3 regions of the Desulfolithobacter dissulfuricans genome follow, and region 3 is predicted to be linked to each of the others. Evidence: riboswitches for the same ligand, from Rfam matches in the RefSeq annotation. Region 3 holds a riboswitch; each other region holds the start of a gene.
What was found. A riboswitch is a leader RNA that binds a small molecule or an ion and turns the genes downstream of it on or off. The one in region 3 is predicted to bind cobalamin.
Positions count from the first base shown of each region.

Region 1 (7,356 bases), 1.8 Mb from region 3:
GCGTCTGCTTCTCGTCACGCCTGATATGCATCGGGTCCACCATTCCGTGATCATCCGGGAAACGAACAGTAATTTCGGTTTTTCTTTTCCCTGGTGGGACAGGATCTTTGGCACCTATCGGTCCCAGCCGTCTGCCGGACATACTGGTATGACTATTGGTCTCAGCCAATACCGCGACCCGGCCCGTCTCGGCTTTGTTCAACTGCTGCTTCTGCCCTTTTCCGGCAATCCTGGCTCCTATACTCTGAATCGGCAGGGAAAAGAGCCCAACCTTAAGTAACCTTTACACTACTCCATGCAGATACCGTCCACCCGAGTGTCCTTTAAACTATCCTGGTCTGCCCTGGCCATAGTTATTGCCGCATTGATGCTTGGTACACTCCTTGCCATCTCCACGGTGCGTAATCTGGCACGGGAACAGGAAGTCATGAAGAGTTTTCTCCTTGATGAGGGACTGGTCCTGATACGCAGTTTCCAGGCCGGAGCAAGGACCTCCATGATGCATCACATGATGAGTTCTTCATCGCCGCTGGAGACGCTGGTCACCGAGACGGCCAAAACAGATCGTATTGCCTACATTCACGTCATCACCGAAGACGGGGTGGTGCTGGCTACTGCAGGCAGGCTGCCTCCCCGGGACAGGCACCCGGCAAGTGCGGAGGTGCTGGCAGCCGGTGGGCCGGTCACCACTATCATTGCCCAGGATGAAAATCACAATCCCGTATTTGAGGTTGCTACCGAGTTTCACATGGTCGATATGGGCAGGCGTGACAGTCCCATGGCATCCATGATGTTTCGCCGCAGGCAACAGTGGATGCAGGCCCAGTTCGGAGAAAATCTCGACAAACGCAAGGTGATTTATATTGGCCTGTATACCGATGAATTTATCCAGGCCCAGCAGCAGGATCTCCGCCACACCCTGTTCATGGGCGGCCTGCTGCTGCTGCTCGGCAGTGCTGGTTTCTACTTTCTGTTTCTGTATCAGGGCGCCCGTGTCGCCCGGGCGACCCTTGATACCATGCGTCTCTATACCAGGAGTGTTATTGAATCCATGCCGGACGGTTTGATGACCCTGGACTGCGGCCAGCGGATCGTATCGGTGAACGCACGGGCAGCGCGGTTGGCCGGTTCTCCTGCCGGGAAACTGCTTGGTATGTCGGTGGACAGGGTGTTTGCCAACTGGCCCGGCGAGCAGATCTGTACGGAACAGGGAGTGGCTGCCCTGGAGTATGAGATGCAGCGGACAGATAACCGGTCCATTCCTGTCCGGCTCAGCGCTTCCCCCCTGAAGGACCAGGAGGGGAATCGACTTGGTACCGTGGTGATCATCCGCGATATCCGGGAACTGCGGGCCATGGAGAAGCAACTGGAGCGTTCCCGCCGTCTCGCGGCACTGGGACGAATGGCGGCCGGGATTGCCCATGAAATCAGAAATCCCCTGGGGACATTACGAGGGTTTGCCCAGTATTTTGGCAATCAGGCTGTGGATGAAAATTCCCGGGAATATGCCCAGTTGATGGTGGGAGAGGTGGATCGTCTGAACGCGGCAATTTCTGCTCTGCTGCAGTTTTCCAGGCCAAGAGATCCCGAGTTCGGAAAAGTGTATCCCGGCCGGCTGCTCGAAAAGACAGCCAGGTTGCTCGAGCATGATTTCCGCGCCGGGCATATTGATTTTTTCATGGATATCCAGTGTACCAGGACCATTGTTGCCGATGGCGATCTCCTTCTACAGGTTGTTCTTAATCTGCTGAAAAATGCACTGCATGCCACCCCCGGTGGTGGTCGTATCAGCCTGGCCTGCATCGAAGAAAAAGATACGGTCCAAATAACGGTTTCCGATTCGGGCAAGGGTATGACCCGGGAAGAACAGGAGAAAATGTTTGATCCGTTTTTCACGACCCGGCGGGCAGGGACCGGACTGGGCCTGGCTGTCAGTCACCAGATCGTTGAACAGCATCATGGGCATTTTGAAGTGGTATCAGCACCGGGCAAGGGGACGAAAATCACGGTGGTGCTCCCCGTAACCCAGAAAAATCAAACTGGAATCTGATTACCATCAATCTTTGGCATTGAAACCGGTGTCGACCTCCCTTGTTTCACGGGACGCCATAAACCCGTCCCTGGGGGCTTGACTGTGGCCATCCAGGCCACAGACACCCGTGCAACAAGTGAGGTCGACACCTTCATCCATCGGTGGCTGAATTTCAGTGGTAATCACAAACTGGAAACAGGTGATATGCAGGAAAAAACGATTCTGCTTGTTGATGATGACGCGGCTCATCGTACCATGCTCAAGGTAAATCTCATGGGAGCCGGCTATCGCTTACTTGAAGTCGACGATGGGGATCAGGTCCTGCCTCTACTGATGGACCAGGAGGTGGATCTGATTCTGCTGGACCTGAAAATGCAGCGAATGGATGGCCTGGAAACCCTGGCACTGCTCAGGGAAAAGGGACGCATGGAGCCGGTTATTGTTATCACGGCATTTTCTTCGGTGGAAAGTGCTGTGGCGGCTATGAAACAGGGCGCAGTCGATTATGTGACCAAGCCTGTTGATATCGAGGCGCTGAATCTGGCAGTGGAAAAAGCGCTCAATATCGAGGCGCTTAGAGAAGAGAACGCACAGCTCAGGGAACGGCTTGGAGAAAAGTTTGACTTTGGCAATATTATCGGCCGCAGCAGTGGTATGCAGAGGGTGTTTGAGACCCTCTCGTTGGTGGCTCCCAGCGATGCAACAGTACTCATCACCGGAGAATCGGGAACCGGTAAGGAGTTGATTGCCGGGGCCCTGCATCACAACAGTCTGCGTAAAGACGGTCCCTTTATCAAGGTCAACTGCGCGGCGCTGCATGAAAATCTGCTGGAAAGTGAGTTGTTCGGCCATGAACGGGGTGCCTTTACCGGTGCGGAGCGGCAGCGTAAGGGCCGCTTTGAACAGGCCCACCGCGGCACGTTGTTTCTTGATGAAATCGGCGATATGTCGTTGCAGACCCAGGCCAAGATACTCAGGGTTATTCAGGAAGGAGAGTTTGAACGCCTCGGCTCCAGCCAGTCTGTAAACGTGGATGTCCGTCTTGTCGCGGCAACCCACAAGAATCTTCAGCAGATGGTGGAAGAGGGCAGTTTCCGCCAGGATCTCTTTTTTCGTCTCTCCGTGGTACCCATCGAGTTACCACCTCTCAGAGAGCGGCCAGAGGACGTTCCGGCCCTGGCTGATTATTTCCTGAAGAAATATGCGGCAAAAAACCGGAAAGACATCAGGGGATTTCACCCGCAGGCCTTGATGCTCCTTGGACGATACGACTGGCCTGGCAATATCAGGGAGCTGGAAAACACTGTGGAACGCGCAGTGATCCTCTGTCTTGGAGAACAGATAACTCCCCGGGAACTGCCGCCTCACCTGCTGCCGGTTGACATGGAGCCGCATCTGGAGAAGAGCGGCAGGCAGGGTTTTACCCTGCGTGACATGGAGCGTGAGGCAATTCGAACCATACTGGCCCAGACAGGGGGTAACCGATCGAAAACAGCTCGAATTCTCGGAATTGCCCGGCAGACCCTGCTCAACAAGATCAAGGAGTACGGTCTGGACGAACACTAAATAGTCTTGTCCTTTTTTCTTATTTCTGGCATATGTGGGTGCTATAGATCAGTCTGGTGCCGTCGGCGGTGGTTGTCGACGGAGAATAGGGAATACGGTGTGAATCCGTAACGCTCAGGGCCGGCGCTGTAAACGGGGACTCTGCCTGCATGATGCCACTGTTCACCTCTGGTGGATGGGAAGGCGCAGGCAGGGGCTTGATCCGTAAGTCAGAAGACCTGCCAGATTGAACCGAATAACGGATACTGCTGTCCTGTAGATCCGCGTCATGGCGAGTGCTGTGGCGCGGATTTTTTTTTGCCGGCCGGGACAGCCTCAGGAGGAAAGAAAAAGAACATGAAAACCCAATTGGAACTGGCCCGCGAGGGTGTCATCACAGCACAGATGGAGCAGGTAGCCCGGGATGAGGGCAAGGATGCCGAGCTGATCAGGGAGCTTGTCGCCCTGGGAGAAATCGTTATTCCGGTCAACCATAATCGGCCGAATCAGAAGGTGGTCGGTATTGGCACCGGGCTGCGGACCAAAGTCAATGCCTCCATCGGCACGTCGTCGGACATCAAGGATATCGAGCTGGAAAAAAGAAAGGCGCGGATCGCCGAAGAAGAACAGGCCGATACTCTGATGGAACTTTCCACCGGTGGTGACCTGGATCTGGTGCGGCGCGAGGTGCTGGCCACCGTCAACCTGCCGGTGGGCAATGTGCCGTTGTACCAGGCCTTTTCCGAGGCCAGCCGCAAGTACCATAACCCCAACAAGCTCGATCCCGAGTATCTTTTCGAGCTCATTGAGCGGCAGCTGGAGGATGGAATCTCGTTCATGGCCATTCACTGCGGGATCAACCGCTATTCCATCGAGCGGCTGCGACGCCAGGGCTATCGCTATGGCGGCCTGGTCTCCAAAGGTGGTACCTTCATGGTGTCCTGGATGGAATACCATGACCGGGAAAATCCCCTCTATGAGCAGTTTGACCGGGTCTGCGAGCTGATGAAGAAATATGACGCCGTCCTGTCGCTGGGTAACGGTATCCGGGCCGGGGCCATCCATGACAGTCACGACCGGGCCCAGATGGCGGAGATGATCACCAACTGCGAACTGGCCGAGATAGGTCGGGAGATGGGATGCCAGATGATGGTGGAAGGCCCGGGCCATGTGCCGCTCGATGAAATCGAGGGCAATATCATGCTGGAAAAGAGGATGAGCGGCAACGCTCCCTATTATGTGCTGGGGCCGCTGCCAGCCGATTCCGGGGCCGGCTATGACCATATTACCGCCGCCATCGGCGCGGCTAATTCAGCTCGTTACGGGGCGGATTTGATCTGCTACATCACCCCGGCGGAACATCTTGCCCTGCCCAACGAACAGGACGTGCGCGAAGGTATCAGGGCCACCCGGCTGGCGGCCAGGATCGGCGACATCGCTCGTGATCCATCCATGCGGGAACGAGAGAAACAGGTGGCCATTGCCCGGCGCGATACCCGGTGGGAAAAGCAGATGGAACTGCTGATGTTTCCTGAGGAGGCCCGCAGGATTCGCAGGGACCGCACCCCGGAAAACCAGCGCACCTGCACCATGTGCGGCGATTTCTGCGCCATGGAGCGGGGAATCTCCCTCTTTGCCCGCGATATACGCGGTGATAAGCGGGGCTGTAGCGGTTGTTCCGGGAAAAAGTAGGCGCCAGCCGACCTGGCGGGACGAAAAAAGAGGCTGAAAAGAGAAAGCCTGTCCAGCCAGGGCATTCAGGCCGGACAGGCTTGTGTCAGCAAGAGCCAGGGGGGCAGCCCTGTCAGCGGGTGCGGAACAGGACCAGCAGTTTCTTGAGTTCATCGGCCATCCTGGCCAGCTCCTCGGCATTCTGGCTTACGCCGGTGCTGAGCGAGGTGATCTCTCCGGCCACCTGGCTGACTTCGGCGATCTCCCGGGCAATGTCACCGGACACCGCCGAGCTCTGGGCAACATTTTCATTGACCTCGGAGATTCCCTGGGCCGCCTGCTGAACATTCTCCGCTATCTCCGTGGTGCTGGCAGTCTGTTCATCCACTGCGGTGGCAATGGTGGCCACGATTTCGTTCACCCTGGCGATGACCTCGGTGATCCGCTTGATCTCGCTCACCGTCAGGTTGGTGGAGCCCTGAATGGCTTCAATTTTGGTCTTGATTTCCCTGGTGGCGTCGGCTGTCTGATTGGCCAGTTCCTTGATCTCATTGGCAACCACCGCAAAGCCCTTGCCGGCCTCTCCGGCCCGGGCCGCCTCGATGGTGGCATTGAGGGCCAGCAGGTTGGTCTGCTCGGAGATCTCGGTGATTACCTCGGTGACCTTACTGATTTCCCCGGCTGCCTGCCCCAGGGCGTCGACCTTCTCAGACGAGCTTGAAGCAAGGGTCACGGCCTCCAGGGCCACATCCCGAGCCTCCGAGGTGTTCGTGGCAATCCTCTGGACCGTGGTCGAGAGCTCTCCCACGGCTGCGGCGACAATGTTGACATTGGTGGCCGCTTCTTCGCATGCTGCGGCCACGGAATTCATGTTGGAGCTCATTTCTTCGGTCGCTGCTGCTACATTGTTCGCCTTTTCCGATGATTGATCGGCTCCCCGGGACATGGCACCGGATGATTCAGAGAGTTCGGCCGCCGAAGCCTGCAGAACTCCGGTGCTGTTTCCCACTTTTTTGAAGACCGTGTTGAGTTTTTCCACCATCTGGTTGAGCGAATCGATCAGTTGACCGATTTCGTCCCGGCCTTTGCTGGCAAGAGTGGTGGTGAAGTCACCTTCGCCCACACGCCCGGCAAAGGTGACCGCCTCGCGGATGGTGGCGACAATTGAGCGAACAGTAAGGAATATGAACAGCATGCTGCCCATGGTCACTAACGTGGCGATCCCCAGCACCGAGACTTGCAGCCGGTGGTTGCTTTGCTGGATCATCTCCCGTTTTTCAAGCTGTTTCGCATGGGAGATGGCAACGATTTTCCTGACATCTTCCTCCACCCGATGGGCCTTTTCCCGCATGGCGTCGTTGATTCTGGTGATCTTCTGGTCGTTTTCGTACAGCGCCAGCAGGGCATCGCGGTACGTGTCGGTTTTGTCCACAATACGCTCCAGGTACTGTTCATCGACCAGGCCGTTATCAAAGGCCTCGGACAGCATCTCCAGGGCATCCAGGGTCGCCTGGAGATCCTGGGGGTCTCGCCGAAGCAGGTACTGTTTTTCATGCAGGCTGATGTTGAGTACCAGGGATCTGGCTCCCTGGACATAGATGGAGTTCAGGGCCCGTTCGATACGCACCGCATATTCGACCACCGCGTCATAGGCAGCAGTGTCACCATCCATGAACCGGATCAGGGCCTCCTTGTACCCGGCCAGGTCGTTGAAGATCTCTTTCTGGGTCGACTCCTCAAAAGTTCCGGAACTGACTATGTCCTCCAGGAGTTCCAGCGCAGTCAGCAGTTTGTTCCGGATTCGGTCCGAGCTGGTACGGATATATTCCTTTTCCAGTTTTCTGGTTTTGAGCAGGGTAAGATAGAGCTCATCCACCTCATGGAGTTTGACAAAATCCCGCAGCTCCCGGGCGGCCTGCTCCAGGTGGCCACGAAGGCCGGAGCTTGAGTCAAGGCCGATCACCTGGCTTATCCGGACCAGCTCCTTGAAATTGTTCAGGTAGCTGTCGGTATCAACGATGATGGAATCGGCCATCCGGGCAATCTCTTCATTTTTCCCCTGGGCCAGGGTACGAATGTCACTGGTCTCTTTCTTGAGATCGGCCACG
Region 1 is NZ_AP024233.1:1,257,964-1,265,319, forward strand. Features, by position in the region: gene GF1_RS05545 (sterol desaturase family protein) at 1-280, shown strand, start outside; gene GF1_RS05550 (two-component system sensor histidine kinase NtrB) at 317-2,050, shown strand; gene GF1_RS05555 (sigma-54-dependent transcriptional regulator) at 2,237-3,598, shown strand; cobalamin riboswitch at 3,636-3,838, shown strand; gene thiC (phosphomethylpyrimidine synthase ThiC) at 3,935-5,269, shown strand; gene GF1_RS05565 (methyl-accepting chemotaxis protein) at 5,382-7,356, opposite strand, start outside.
Region 1: linked by a shared signal. The riboswitch ahead of thiC (phosphomethylpyrimidine synthase ThiC) and the one ahead of GF1_RS13630 (TonB-dependent receptor plug domain-containing protein) in region 3 are both predicted to bind cobalamin.

Region 2 (7,356 bases), 140 kb from region 3:
TCACGCAGAAAAACGGTCCGCCGATCAGGGCGGTGAGGACACCGATGGGCACCTCGGCCGGCAGCACGGCCCGGGTCAGGGTGTCGGCAAAAAGCAGCAGCAGACCGCCACCGAAAAAGGACAGGGCCAGGAGCCAGCGGTTATCCGGGCCGATCACCGAGCGGAGCAGGTGGGGCACGATCAGGCCGACGAAACCGATGATCCCGGCCACGGCCACGCAGACCGAAGCCATCAGGGTACAGGTGACAAGGAGGGTGCGCCGCAGGCGGACCGTATCCACGCCCATGGTCACCGCGGTCCGCTCGCCAATCGCCATAACGTTGAGGTCCCGGCCATGGAGCAGCACCACCAGCAGGCCGATGACGGCCACCGGCACCAGGACCAGAATGTCCTGCCAGGAGGCCCCGGACAGGCTCCCCATGAGCCAGAAGATGATCACCCCCACCTGTTCGTCGGCCAGGAATTTGAGAAACCCGATGGCCGCTGACAGAATCGCCGCGACAATGACCCCGGAGAGGATCAGGCTGGTGGAGGAGAGACGCCGGTCACCCGCAGCGAGCGACAGAACCACCGCCAGGGTGGCCACCCCCCCGCCAAAGGCGAACAGAGGTACGGATATGAACTGGGGCAGTGAGAGTCCGAAGACCTGGAGGACGATGACCAGGGAGGCGCCAAAAGCGGCCCCGGAAGAGATGCCAAGTGTGTAGGGATCGGCCAGCGGATTGAGCAGGATGGCCTGGAAGACCCCGCCGCACACGGCCAGCATCCCGCCCACCAGCACCGACTCGATGATACGCGGCAGCCGGACGTCCAGGACCACGGCGGCAGACACCGGATCCACGGAACTGTCCAGCCCCAGGATCCGGTCGCGGATCAGCTGCAGAACATCGGCGGCAGGGATCCTCATGTAGCCCATGGTGGCGGCCAGGACCATGCCCGCGACCAGCAGACCGGCCAGGACGACCAGGAGCAGTGGAGAGGATCCCCGCCAGGCACGCATCTACTTCAGATGGATGCCGGCATCACTCGCGGCATCGACCAGGTGCTGGACAAAGATGTCAGCAAACTTATCGTTTTCGCCCAGCCCCTTCTTGACCGCAATCACCTGGATATTGTTCTTCTCCAGCACACTCTTCCAGGAATCCTCTTCATCACCAGCCATATCGTTCATGGCATGGTCACCGGCCACCACCATGAAGGGCTTGAGCACGACCTTCTTCACCCCGGCATGCCTGAGCGAATCGAGCACGTCTTCCAGGGCCGGGAACCCCTCCACGTTGCCGATCAGGGTCAGGACGTCGGGATAGAGCTGACGCATGCGGTCGGCCAGCTCCAGATAGGAACCGCCCGAGGGAAAGTACTCGTTACCATGGCCCATGTAGACCAGGGCGGCCTTTTCCCTGCGGGCCAGCTCGGCATCGCCGGCCAGGGCCCGGGCCGCGGTCATCACGTCCTCGTCATAGGGATGGGCGGTGCCGTAGGTGCCAAGCGCCGGACGTCCCAGGGCGATCTTGTGGAACGGCTTGTACTTGGCTTTCTTTACCGTGCCCATGCTCATCAGCCCGTCCACATAGGTGGCCAGGTCAAGAAACTCCTCGCCCATGGCGATATGGGTCGGCTGGAGGACGATGGTGTCGTATCCCTGGTCCTGGAGATCGGCGATGGTGGCCAGCGGGGTCTTGACATGGAGAATATCGGCGGGAATCTCGGGATGGGCCTTGATATATTCGGGATCCTGGGCCCGGTGCTGCCATTTCTTGCGGATGATATTGGAGGTGAAGGCAACCCGGACCGGGGTTTCCGGATACATGGCCACGACTTTTTCCCGGATGTTCAAAAGTCCCTGCAGGGCAGGCTCCACCGTGGTTCCGAACATGGCCAGGACTATGGCGTTTTTATGTTCCACCTTGTACGCTCCGCTGGAATAACAGGTTGCCACCGACAGAAAGAACAGGGTCAGTGCCGCAAGAAAAACCGATTTCCATTTCATACGAAACCTCCTTCTCTACGGCCCGGAAATAAAAAAATCCCGGACCAATTGTTACATTGATCCAGGATGTCCCGTCTTTATCCCAGAGTCTCTCTATGTCTCCCCGCGCCTTTGCCGTCGGCCACGGAGTCATTTTTCAGGCAGGTCTTCTGACTTCCGGATCATCCTCCTCCCGCGCCTTCCCAGCCCTGAAGCGGCCAGTGGCATCGTCTGTCTACGACACACCGTCTGTCTACGACACACTATTGCAGGATTTGTCCCCGGTTACAGCGGCGGGCCCGTCCCGGAATTACACCGGGTTCCCTTTTCATCCGCATCTGCGGACACCTGAAAACTGTCATCATATGGTACAGAATCCCACTCCCGAAGTCAAGATAAAGGGTACGAGCCAGCTGCCCAGCCTGAAGGAAGCGGCGCTGTCACGAAGACATGGCGGCGAGCTCGCCCTCTTCCCCCCGGCCGAGCTGCTGCAGTTTGGTGGTCGTTTCCCTGAGCAGGGTGGTCAACTGCCCTGCTATCTCGTCGGAATACTCATGCACCTGGTGTGACAGTTCCCGGGCCCGGACCGCGGCCTCGTTGACCATGACGATGTTGGCCGAGACCATCCTGGTATTTTCCGATGTCTGGGAACTCAGCCCGGCGATGGTGGTTACCACTTCCTGCTGCTCACCCACCGCCCCGGTGATGTGGGCAGTGACCTGATTGAGATCCTGGACCCTTTGCTCTATATCCTGGAGATTGGCGACAAAGGTCAGGCTGGCCTTCTCGATGGCGCTCACCTTTTCCATCACATCCTGGGTTGCCCGTTCGGTTTCCAGGGAGAGATCCTTGACCTCACTGGCCACCACGGCAAAACCCTTGCCGGCGGAGCCTGCCCGGGCCGCCTCGATGGTGGCATTGAGGGCCAGCAGCTTGGTCTGGTCGGTGATCTCCCGTACCAGACCGATTATCCCGCCGATATCGGCGATGGCCCGCTTGAGCTGACGGATGTTGCCGTGGGAGACGGTCACCCCGTGGACTATGCCGGCCACCAGCTCGTTCTGACTGACGATCTGGGCGTTGATGCCCTCCACTGTCCGGCGCAGCTGATCGGTGGCCTGGGAGACATTTTGCGTATGTTCTGCCGTATCCCGGGCCCGGACGGTGGCGCTCTCCGACTGGCTGCCCGTGGTGGCCGCCAGTTCCTGCAGGGTTTCCGACATGTCGACCAGCTGCCGGGCCCGCTGTTCCAGACCGTGCACCACAGTGGCGATGGAGTCTATCAGTTCGTCTATAATGTTTTTTTCCTTTGCCTTGCGCCGGTCTTCCAGCTGCAGCTCGGCCAGGGCCTCGCGGAAATTCTTGATCGCCCCGGACAGGACCCCGATCTGGTCACCCCGCTGCTGACAGGGAATATCGGGAAAACGCCCGGCCCGAATCTCGTCGATGATGCGTGTCAGCCGGTACAGTGGCCGTTCGACGATGATCCGGATGAGAAAGAACAGCACCACCATGTTGGCAAAGATGGCCAGCAAACCCATCCCCAGGGTAAAGCGCTGCTGCTGGTCGCGGACCGCAGCCAGTTTCTTTTCCATCGCGTTTATCTCTTCCACATGATCAAGAATCTCGTTACGGGTTTTTTCCGCCTTGAGGCTTTCATCGGCAACCTTGACCCCGAGCTCACGGATCTTCTGCTGCAGGGCCTCCGCCTCGCCGGACTGGTCGTCCAGCCGGCCGATCAGCTCCCGCAGCCTGGCCGCGTCCCCGGCCGGATCCGGACTCCGCAGGGTCAAGCGCTCCACAGTCTGGGTGAAGTTATTTTCCTCGTCCAGCAACCCATAGGAAAGCACCACCTTGCCGTCTCTTTCCTGGACCACCATCCGGTTCCTGGCCAGATCGCGGCGCTCGGTCCTGGAGTAAAGCGGCCTGTAGGCCTGGCGGCCGGTGAGTGTTTCCCGGCTGGCCACCTGGAAATCTCGGTCCACGGCCGAAAGTATCTCCGCCCTCCGGTCCACCTTGAAGAACTCCGGTAGAGATATGAACTCCTTCTGAAGCTGGAAGATGGTGGACCGGAGGTTGGAACTGAGCTGTTCCCGTATCTGCAGAACGTCGTCAACGGTCTGCTGTACGGTCCGGCTGGACTGATAGTTGACATAGAGCAGCGCCCCTATGAACAGGTTGGAAACCAGGGCTACCCCGAAAAGAATCTTGGTCCCGACGGTGATCCATTTCCTGCCTTTCAGCCATTGCAACATCCTCAATTTATCACTCCTGTATAATCTTTGATCTTGTGCCACACAGTCGTACCTGCACGGCAACAAACCTGCATTCAAACGGGACAGTAGCCGGGAAAGATTATTTTTCTGTTAGGATTTGTTTTTGAAATGGATTGGATCTGCGTCCGGGCATGGAACCGCAGGACAGAAAGGAGAGGAAAACAGAAGCAGGTTGTGACTGCTTCTTGATCTTTTTCTAACCAAGACCAAACAGGGAGACGGTATTATCTGAGGCGATGGTATGCATATGCCAAAAGGAGGACCACCATGAGCCATACATATGATCTCACCGAAAAGGCCCTTGAAAAAGCGGCAAAACTTATCTGTTCACTCAAATGCGGGCTCTGTCCCATCCGCGAACCCGATTTTTCCGGTTGTCCCTTTGCCTGCACCGAGGATATCCGTCCCTGGCAATGCTGGGTACGCCATCTCAAGGACCGTTCCGCCACCCCACATCCGCCGGAGAAAACCCGGCCCGGTGACCATTCCCGGCCGGCAGCCCTGGCCAGATAGGTGACGGAACATGCCCGGTGGCGGGGCTGCCCTCATTGCGGGCGCCAGGACCAATGGGATCCTGGTCCGCTTCATGGCCAGTGAACCGGGCGGACCGGAGCAGGGGAAGCGAAGCGCACCGGCGCCCTAAAAGCCAAAGGAGTGGAGAACGCGCTTCATCTCTTCCAGGTTATAGGGCTTGGAAATAGCTGCCTGAAAGCCGTATCGCCGGTACTCGGCCATCACCGGATCGTTGGAATAACCGCTGGAAACAATGATCCGGGCCTCAGGATCGAGTTCCAGCAACCTGGCCGCCGCCTCCTTTCCACCCATTCCGCCCGGAATGGTCAGATCAAGTATCACCAGATCATAGGGCATACCACTCTCCCGGGCATCTCCAAAGCGGTCAACGGCCTCCTGGCCATCACTGACCGCTTGGACCCGGTGTCCGAGAAAGGTGAGCATCTGGCCCACCAGTTCGCGGATCATGGGATCATCGTCCATGAGCAGGATACTGGCCTGCCTCCTGGGCCCGGGACGTTCCGCGTCGATCCTCTGCCGCAGAACGGGCCCGGCGCCCACCGGCAGGAGGATGGTGAAGGTAGTGCCTTTTCCGGGGATGGAGACCACGCTGATTCGGCCGTCATGCTTGTCAATGATGGAGTGGCAGATGGCAAGTCCCAGGCCGCTGCCCCCCTCCCGGTGGGAAAAATAGGGATCAAAAATCTTTTCCACCACTTCAGGGGGCATACCGGGCCCGTTGTCACTGATGACGATCTGCACGCATCGTTCAGGCGACGCGTTCTTCTTGGCAATACAGGCCTCGTAGTTCTCCGCCCGGACCTGGATGCGACCGCCCTCGCTCATGACCTGGCGTGCATTGAGGATAATATTCTGGATCACCTGGCTGATCTGGCCCGGATCGATCTCTGCCGGCCACAGATCCGGAGCGAAGTCGAACTGGCACTGAACCGAGCTTCCCCGGAGGATGAAGCCGGCCGCCTCGCGGATGATCTCCGGAATCAGGGCTGTCTGCTTCACCGGCTCTCCGCCACGGGAAAAGGTCAGCAGCTGGGTGGCCAGGTTGCGGGCCTGTTCGGCCGCCTTTTCCGCCTGGATCAGCAGCTCACCCACCGAGCTGGCTCCCCCATCTCCGGTGTCAAGCTGCGCCCTGGCCAGGCTGATATTGCCCAGGATCGCCGCAAGGATATTGTTGAAGTCGTGGGCGATCCCGCCGGCCAACACGCCCACCGACTCGAGCTTCTTCACCTTGAGCAGTTCCTGCTCCATGCGGTACTTCTCGGTCACGTCACGAAAAACCACCACCACGCCGACGAGATTATGCTCCGGGTCATGGATCGGGGCCGCGCTGTCGGCTATCGAACGCCTGGTCCCGTCTCTGGCCACCAGGACCACATGGTTGCCCAGCTCGATCATTTTTCCGCTCTTCAGGACCTCTGTCGCCGGGTCGGGACGCGGATCGCCGCTCCGCTCGTCGACAATGGCTAAAACCTCGGACAGCGGCCAGCCCCGGGCCTCCTCCTCGGTCCAGCCTGTGAGTTCCTCGGCCACCCGGTTCAAAAGCACTACCTGACCCTCAAGGTCGGTGGTGATCACCCCGTCGCCGATGCTGCGCAGGGTCACGGCCAGCTGTTCCTTTTCCCGGGCGAGCTCGAGTTCGGCCCGCTTCCTGGCATCCACATCCCGGGCCACGGAAATGATGTAGTCCCGTTCGCCAAACCGGGTCGAGTGCAGGGCCACCTCAAGCCAGAACAGGGTGCCGTCCTTTTTCTTGCCCATCCACTCAAAACGCACTGATCCGCAGCGGACTGCCTGATCGATCCAGTATCTGGCCTCGTCCATCCCGTAAGGGGAAGACCCCTGGCTGATTTCGGCAAAGGTCATCTCCTTCAGCTCATCCGGACTGTAACCAAACATCTCCACCGCGCCCCGGTTGACATCCAATAAAGCAGCGGTTTCCGGATCATGGATAACAATGGCATCACTGGGCGCATTATAAATCGTACGATACCGCTGTTCTTTCTCCTGCAGTACCTCCAGGGTCTGCGAAAGCTCTTCCTCCCGCTCCCGTATCCGACGCAACTGGAGCTCTCTCTCTTTCATCCTGGCCCGAAGAGTCGCCACCATTGCAATGATATCGTTTTTGAGCATACCGAGCTCGTAAACATATGAACCAACCGGTCTGGCCTGATAATCGCCGGTCCTGACCCGGGAAACGAACTCTGCCAGGTTGATCAGCGGCGTGACCAGATAGAGCTGCAACCCCTGAGTGAACAGCAGGGCGACCGCCACCACCAGGACCAGCACCGCCAGGTTGATCTGAATGAAGAGATCCCGGTGGGCCAGGAGTTCGGCGGCTTCCATACTCAGCCCCACATAACTGTCCCAGGGTTTGTAATACTGAAACACCGCCCGTTTCTCCACCCCGTCCACCCGGTAGACGATCGGTGAGTCACTCTCCGTGAGGAGAGCAAAGAATTTCTTGAAATCAGTGGATTGAGGGTCGCGGAAATCAGAGGACAGAAGAATCCCGCCGTCGGCCCGGATGACGAACAGGGTCCCGGTTTTCTTGTAGCGAAAGGCGTCAAAACTGCGCAG
Region 2 is NZ_AP024233.1:2,901,919-2,909,274, forward strand. Features, by position in the region: gene GF1_RS12975 (FecCD family ABC transporter permease) at 1-1,000, opposite strand, end outside; gene GF1_RS12980 (sirohydrochlorin cobaltochelatase) at 1,001-1,990, opposite strand; cobalamin riboswitch at 2,113-2,336, opposite strand; gene GF1_RS12985 (methyl-accepting chemotaxis protein) at 2,410-4,224, opposite strand; gene GF1_RS12990 (hypothetical protein) at 4,513-4,758, shown strand; gene GF1_RS12995 (PAS domain S-box protein) at 4,885-7,356, opposite strand, start outside.
Region 2: linked by a shared signal. The riboswitch ahead of GF1_RS12980 (sirohydrochlorin cobaltochelatase) and the one ahead of GF1_RS13630 (TonB-dependent receptor plug domain-containing protein) in region 3 are both predicted to bind cobalamin.

Region 3 (7,356 bases):
AGGCCCTGCCCTTTGATCTGGACTACGCCCTGGCCATCCTCAGGGACAGCAATGGCAATATTGAACTCAAGGTGCCCGTCTCCGGACCGCTCGACAAACTGGACGTGGGGCTTTCGGGTCTACTGATCACAGCCATGAACAAGGCGGTGGTCACCGGGGCCTCCTCCTACCTTATCTATGCCCTGGGTCCCTATGCCGCCCTGGCCTATCTGGGCGCCAAGGTGGGTAACGAGATACTCAAGACCCGGCTGGCGCCGGTGGAATTCACGCCGGGCAGTGATGTCTTGAGCGAAAAACAGACCGACTATCTCGACCGGGTGGCCAAAATCCTCCGGGAGCGGCCCAAGCTGGAGCTTCAGCTCTGTCCGAAGCTGGCCCGGGACGACCTCCCCCCGACACCAAGGTCGACGAGCTCAGTTCCGAGGCAAAAGAGCGTCTCCTGGACCTTGGCGAGAGGCGGGCCATCGCGGTCCGGGATTTCCTCACCGGAAACCACGGTATCGATCCCAAACGGCTGCTCATCTGTTCATCGGCCCTTGATACCGGCAACGGGGGCAAGCCGCGGGTCGACCTGCAGCTCTGACCGCCACCGGGTCGACCGCTCAGCCCCAGATGCCCTGGATCGCTTCGCCGCATTCGGGGCAGTGGGCCAGGCGCGGATTATCACCGAGGCGCAACCGGTTCTCCTCGAGGGAAAAACCGAGCCTGGTAATGAGGGCGACGCCGCAGGCAGGGCACCAGGTATTTTCTCCGCCTTCACCCGGCACATTGCCCTCGTAGACAAACCGCAGTCCTTCGGCAAGACCGATGTCCCTGGCCCGCCGCAGGGTGGCCACCGGGGTGGGTGGCCGGTCGGTGAGTTTATAGGTGGGATAAAAGGCGGTCACATGCCAGGGAATGGAGGGATCGATACTGTAGATGAAGCGGGCAATGTCTCGCAGTTCCTCGTCCGAGTCGTTGAGCCCGGGGATCACCAGGGTGGTCACCTCGACCCAGATCCCTGCCTCGTGCATAAGCCGGACCGTATCCAGCACCGGCTGGAGCCGGGCCGAACAGATACGGCGATAGAAGTCCTCGGTAAAGCCCTTGATGTCGATATTGATCCCGTCCAGCAGCGGGGCCATATCCTGGATCACCTCCGGCGTCATGTAGCCGTTTGATACAAAGACATTTCTGATGGAACGGGCATGGGCCAGCTCCATGCAGTCGCGGGCGAATTCATAGAAGATGGTGGGTTCCACATAAGTATAGCTGATGCTGGCACAACCCGTTCGCTCCGCCGCAGCCACTACCTCTTCCGGTGACCGATAGGTACCGGCGATGCCACCGTGATGCAGGTGCGGATACTGGGAGATGTCATAGTTCTGGCAGTGGAGACAGCGGAAGTTGCACCCCACGGTGGAGATGGACCAGGATTTCGAGGCTGGAAGAAAATGAAACAAAGGTTTTTTCTCGATGGGATCGCTGCTTTCCGCCACCAGATGCCCGTAGACCAGGGTATAGAGCGTCCCTTCCCGATTCTCGCGTACTCCGCAGATACCACGGCGTCCCGGTTTGATCAGGCAGCGGTGATTGCAGAGTCTGCACTGGACCTTGCCGTCCTCCTTTCTGGTGTAGAAACGTGCCTCGTGCATGGTATCCCTCCCTTGTTGCAGATCAACTGTCAGCAAACCCCTGAAAAAAACTATAATACCTATTTCCGGTATGGGAAACCGGCACCCTTGATTTTCCGGCCAGATCGCATAACGTATCTTGATCTGGCGGCGATCCCGGGCTATCTTTTCAGCTGGTGCCACCCGTCCAGGTGCCGGCAAAAAGACCATTTCTCAATGGCCGCCTAGCCCGCATATTTCACAATGATCGTGGCGAAAGGCCTGAAAACGGTGTGGATGAAAGGAACAGCTTCAAAAAGAGCCGCAGACATATTGAAATATTTCGAGGACTCTTTTTGAAGCTGTGACGCAGCAGGCGAGGTGTTTTCAGGCCTTGCAGTAGATCGCTTGTGAAATATGCGGGCTAACACCGATCCCGGCTGTCTGATGGTGCTAACCAGCATGGTTGGACCACATTTCAGTACTGTCCAGCCACAACAACTCATGAAAATCACTATGGAATTATCCAAACCTGTGGTGTTTTTCGGACAAACCTGTTTCGGAAGGATCCCATGCACTGGAAAAAAACTTCTCTTTTTCTCCTCTTTCTGACGCTGTCCACCTCGCTGCCCGCCGTGGCCTTGGCCAGAATCACGGTTTTTGTCTCTATCCTGCCCCAGGAATATTTTGTCGAACGGGTGGGTGGCGAACGGGTCCAGGTTCAGGCCCTGGTCCAGCCAGGCCAGAGTCCGGTCACCTACGCCCCGACACCACGGCAGATGGCGGCCCTGTCCCGGGCCGATGTCTATTTTCGCATCGGTGTGCCGTTTGAAAACAGCCTGATACCCAAGCTGCAGCGCTCCATACCCCATCTCTCCATCATCGACCTGCGTCAGGGACTGGATCTGCTACCCGGCGACCACGACCACGAAGGCCACGGGGCGGGTGATGAGCATGTCGAAGACAGGCGACACGACGAAGAAATGGACCCGCACACCTGGCTCGATCCCCGGCTTGTCAAAAAACAGGCGGCTCTCATCCGCGATACCCTGATCCGTCTCGATCCCGAAGGAAAAGAGCTCTACCAGCTGAACTATGAAACCTTTGCCGCGGATCTCGAGGCTCTGGACCGCAGACTCAGGGAGGTGCTCGCACCCCTGTCCGGCCAGACCATCTATGTTTTTCATCCAGCTTACGGCTATTTCTGCCGGGCCTACGGCCTGCGACAGAAAGCAGTGGCCCCCGGGGGCAAGGGGCCGGGCCCCCGCCATCTGGCACGCCTTATCGCCTCGGCCAGGAAGGACAATGTCCATGTCATCTTTGTTCAGCCCCAGTTTTCCAGCTCCAGCGCCCGGGTCATCGCCCGGGCCATCGACGGAGTGGTGATTCCGCTCGATCCGCTGGCGCGGGACTACCTGGCCAACATGGAGCGTATTGCCGGCCGGATCGCCGCCGCGTTCTCGCCAACGGTCGGGTCGTCTCCCAGACGGCCCTGAATACAACCTGAAAAAGAACATGAAGATCATCTCCGGAGGACAGACCGGGGCCGACCGGGCGGCCCTTGACGCGGCCATCAGGCTGAACATTCCCCATGGCGGCTGGCTGCCCAGGGGACGCCGGACTGAAGAGGGATCGCTGCCGTCCCGCTACCGGCTCCAGGAACTGCCGTCGGCCAACTACCGGGACCGGACCCGGCAAAACATCCTGGACAGTGACGGCACCCTTATTGTCTCCTTTGGCCCCCTCACCGGTGGTTCGGCCCTGACCGAGGCCCTGGCCATCCGGCACCGGCGGCCCTGTCTCCATATCGACCTGGAACTGTGGCAGCCGGAGCGAGCTAAAAAAGCCATAGAGCAATGGCTGAGAGACCATAACATCGAAACCCTGAACGTGGCCGGCCCCAGAGCGAGCGGCGAGCCGCGTATCTACCGGGCTGTCTTCGATCTCCTGCTGCAGATCAGCTGGCCTGAAACGGACGAAACACCATGAGCAGATCAAACAACACATCTCGGTTTTCGCGTCGGTCAATCCTGCGTTTTTTCCTTCTCTGTGGCGGAAGCGCTATGGGAGCGCCTCTTCTTACCGCCTGCAGTACTGACCCGGTAACAGGAGAAAAATCCCTTGTCATGATGTCCAGGAGTCAGGAGATAGCCCTGGACCGACAGCAGGCTCCGTTCCAGTTCTCGGCCGATTACGGGGTTATTCAGGATCAGCGACTCAACGGCTACCTGAACCGGGTGGGACTGGAACTGGCCCGCCGTTCGCATCGGCCCGACATGCCCTTTTCGTTCCGCGGCGTCAATGCGGCCCATATCAACGCCTACGCCTTTCCCGGCGGTTCCATCGCCGCCACCCGCGGAATCCTGGTGGAACTGCAGAGCGAAGCCGAGCTGGCGGCCCTGCTGGGACACGAAATCGGCCATGTCTGCGCCCGGCACGCAGCCGAACAGATGGGCAAGGGATTGCTCGTCAACCTCCTGGTGGCCGGGGCCTCGGCGGCTACCTCCAGCGCCGGTCACGAGAGTACGGCCGAACTGATCTCCAGGCTTGGCGGCATCGGGGCCGGAGCCCTGCTGGCCAGATACAGCCGCAACGACGAACGGGAGGCCGATGCCCTGGGCATGGAGTACATGACCAGGGCCGGATACACGCCGCTCGGCATGGTGGGCCTCATGGAGATCCTGCTGCGGAGCGGAGAGCACAATCCCACCGCCATCGAGCTCATGTTCGCCACCCATCCCATGAGCCGGGAACGGCTGGAAACGGCCCGCCAAAATGCTCGTGGCCGCTACCGGGCCATGATCGACAACCCCGATCACCGGCAAAGGTACCTGGATCACACCGCCAGCCTCCGTCGTCTCAAACCGGTGATCAAGGCCATCCAGAAGGCGGAAACCGCCATGGCCGGTAAACAGCTCGATCGGGCCGAAGAGCTGCTGCGCACCGCTCTTGACCAGGCTCCGGAGGATTACGGAGCCCTGGTGGTCATGGCCAAGTGTCAGTTCCTCCGCCGGCAGCCAAATGAGGCTGCAAGCTATGCCCGCCAGGCCACCCGGGTCTACCCGGACGAAGCCCAGAGCCACTGGCTGCTGGCCATGGCCAGCCTGGCGGAACAGAAATATGGCCAGGCTCTGCGGGAATTCGACGAGGTGGACCGGCTACTGCCAGGCAATCCGGACATCCTCTTCTACCGGGGCCGGGCCCTGGAAGGCATGCAGCGCCGGGAAGAGGCCGCCCGGGCCTACGCCGCCTTTCTTGGCCAAGTGCGCCAGGGTGACAAGGCAAAATATGCCTACGCCCGCCTCCGGGAATGGGGCTATATTCGCTGAAGGGTGCTCACGATACATTCCCGGGACCGATAACCGCTCGGCGGGCACGGATCACCTCTTCCCGGCAGGAGCAGGTTGACGGAGCGCATTTTTTCAGGTAACGTTGGTGTCATATTTTCAGATGCTCTTAACCGAGCTTAATAGGGAACCCGGTGTGAATCCGGGACGGGCCCGCCGCTGTGACCGGGGACGAATTTTGCAACATGCCACTGACCTCCTCCGGGGTTGGGAAGGCGCAAAAGGAGGATGATCCGGGAGTCAGAAGACCTGTCTGAAATACATAGAGAGCCTGCCCTCGCGGACAAGGGGCAGATGTATGCTCACAGGGTTGTTCGAGGAAAAATCAGGGATCCTCGGATCAATAACTTTTTGTTTATTGGTCCGGGGATTTTTTTTTGCCTTTACCCGGCATCTCCGGACCGGCACAACGTCATTACGAGGAGATGTGTGATGAAAAAGGAGATTCGAGCGGCCCTGGCCCTGTGTCTCGTGGCCACACCTGGACTGGCCCTGGCAGGAGCGGACGAAGACAGTCCTGCAAACGAAGTTACCCTGGACGAGGTGGTGGTGACCGCCACCCGCAGTGAAGAATCAGTGCGGGAGATTCCGGCCAAGGTCGAGGTGATCGATGGCGAGACCATCGAGCTGACCACCGGCGACACCCTCACCGAGCAGCTCAAGAAAAACAGTTCCATCGGAGTAATAGAGTATCCCGGCGCCCTTGCCGGCATCGGAATCCGCGGTTTCCGGCCGGAATTCTCCGGTATCACCAAGCACACCCTTGTCCTCGTCAACGGCCGGCCGGCAGGGGCCACCAACCTGGCGACCCTGCTCACTGACAACGTGGAGCGGATCGAGGTCCTGAAGGGGCCCGCCTCCTCTCTCTACGGCGGCGAGGCCATGGGTGGCGTCGTCAATGTCATCACAAAAAAGCATACCGGGCCGCTCACCGGTATGGCGGAGATAGGCTTTGGCTCTTTTGAGACCAATGCGGAAAAGACGGCCGTGGGTGGCAGCATGGGGAGAGGCTTTGACTTTGACATCTTTGCCAACCGTTTCGAACAGGCGGACGACTACAAGATGGGCGACGGTGCAACCAGGCCTAACACCGCCTATAAAATCCAAAACGGTTCCCTGCGCCTGGGCGGTGATCTGGGAGCGTGGCGGATCGATGTCAGGGGTGACATCTACCAGGGCCGCGATATAGAAACGCCGGGTGACATAGCCTATGGCAACGATATGTCAGGCCACAAGGATATCGACCGCTTCGGGATGGACGTTACTCTCGGCGGGCCACTGGGCGACAGTACCAGAATAAGCTTCACGGGATACCGCAGCAACGAGACTGCCGAGAACTACAACCACTACTCGGGCTGGTACCCGTCCGTGGTTCAGGTAACCCCCTACCGGAGCTACGACTCGGAGACCGACTGGCTCGGATTCCAGCTCAAGGACGAGTACACCTGGGGCAGCCACAGGTTCGTCGCCGGAATCGATTACCAGGATATCGACAGGGAAAGCCGGAGCTACAACCAGGACGGTACCCGCAGGGCGCCCTGGTCCCCGGATGAAGGCCGGGAAAACTGGGCAGGCTACCTGGAAACCATCTGGCGCTTTATGGATGACCGGCTCACCGCCACCATAGGCGGCCGCTACGACACCTTTGAGGTGGAGACCAAACCAACGCCCTACAAAACCGATTTTACGCCCAACTCTGAAGATTTTTCAACCTTCAGCCCCCGGGCCGGCCTGAACTACAACCTTGACCTGGGACTCCGGTTGCACACCACCATCGGCAAGGCCTTTGTTCCGCCGACCGCGGCCCAGCTTGCCGGCTATGCGGAAACGGACGTTGGCGGGGTCACCATGGTCACCCGGGGCAATCCGGACCTGAACCCCGAGTCCTCGATCACCTGGGATATCGGTATCGGCTATGCTCAGCCCAGGCTGGGATTGTCCATGGACGTCACTTATTTCCACACCGACGTGGACGACAAGATCACCACGATCACTGTCGGCAACACCACCACCTACGAAAACAGCCTCAGCGCCGAAATGGAAGGGCTGGAAACAGAATTTTCCTTTGATATCGGAGCGCCCATGAACTGGGACCGTTCGCTGGAACTGTTTGTCAATGCCACCCACATGTTCAAGGCCGAAGAGGAACAGCCCGATGGGACCATGAGCGATATCCACAACGTGGCCGACTACACGATAAACTATGGCCTCCGATACTCGGACGACATGTTCGATGCCAGGCTGCATTTCCGCAGCCAGGGCCGGATGAAGGATACAGACTGGACCGCACCCGGCTATCCGGAAATAGAATACCCCTCCTTCACGGTGGCGGACCTGGTGGTCGGGATGTCGTTTAAGGAGCATCACCGGCTCACCCTCAAGGTGGACAATCTCTTTGATGAATACTACTACGAGAA
Region 3 is NZ_AP024233.1:3,046,051-3,053,406, forward strand. Features, by position in the region: partial or broken gene GF1_RS16625 (DUF748 domain-containing protein) at 1-368, shown strand, start outside; gene amrS (AmmeMemoRadiSam system radical SAM enzyme) at 603-1,634, opposite strand; gene GF1_RS13615 (metal ABC transporter solute-binding protein, Zn/Mn family) at 2,165-3,088, shown strand; gene GF1_RS13620 (putative molybdenum carrier protein) at 3,108-3,581, shown strand; gene GF1_RS13625 (M48 family metalloprotease) at 3,719-4,921, shown strand; cobalamin riboswitch at 5,025-5,210, shown strand; gene GF1_RS13630 (TonB-dependent receptor plug domain-containing protein) at 5,372-7,356, shown strand, end outside.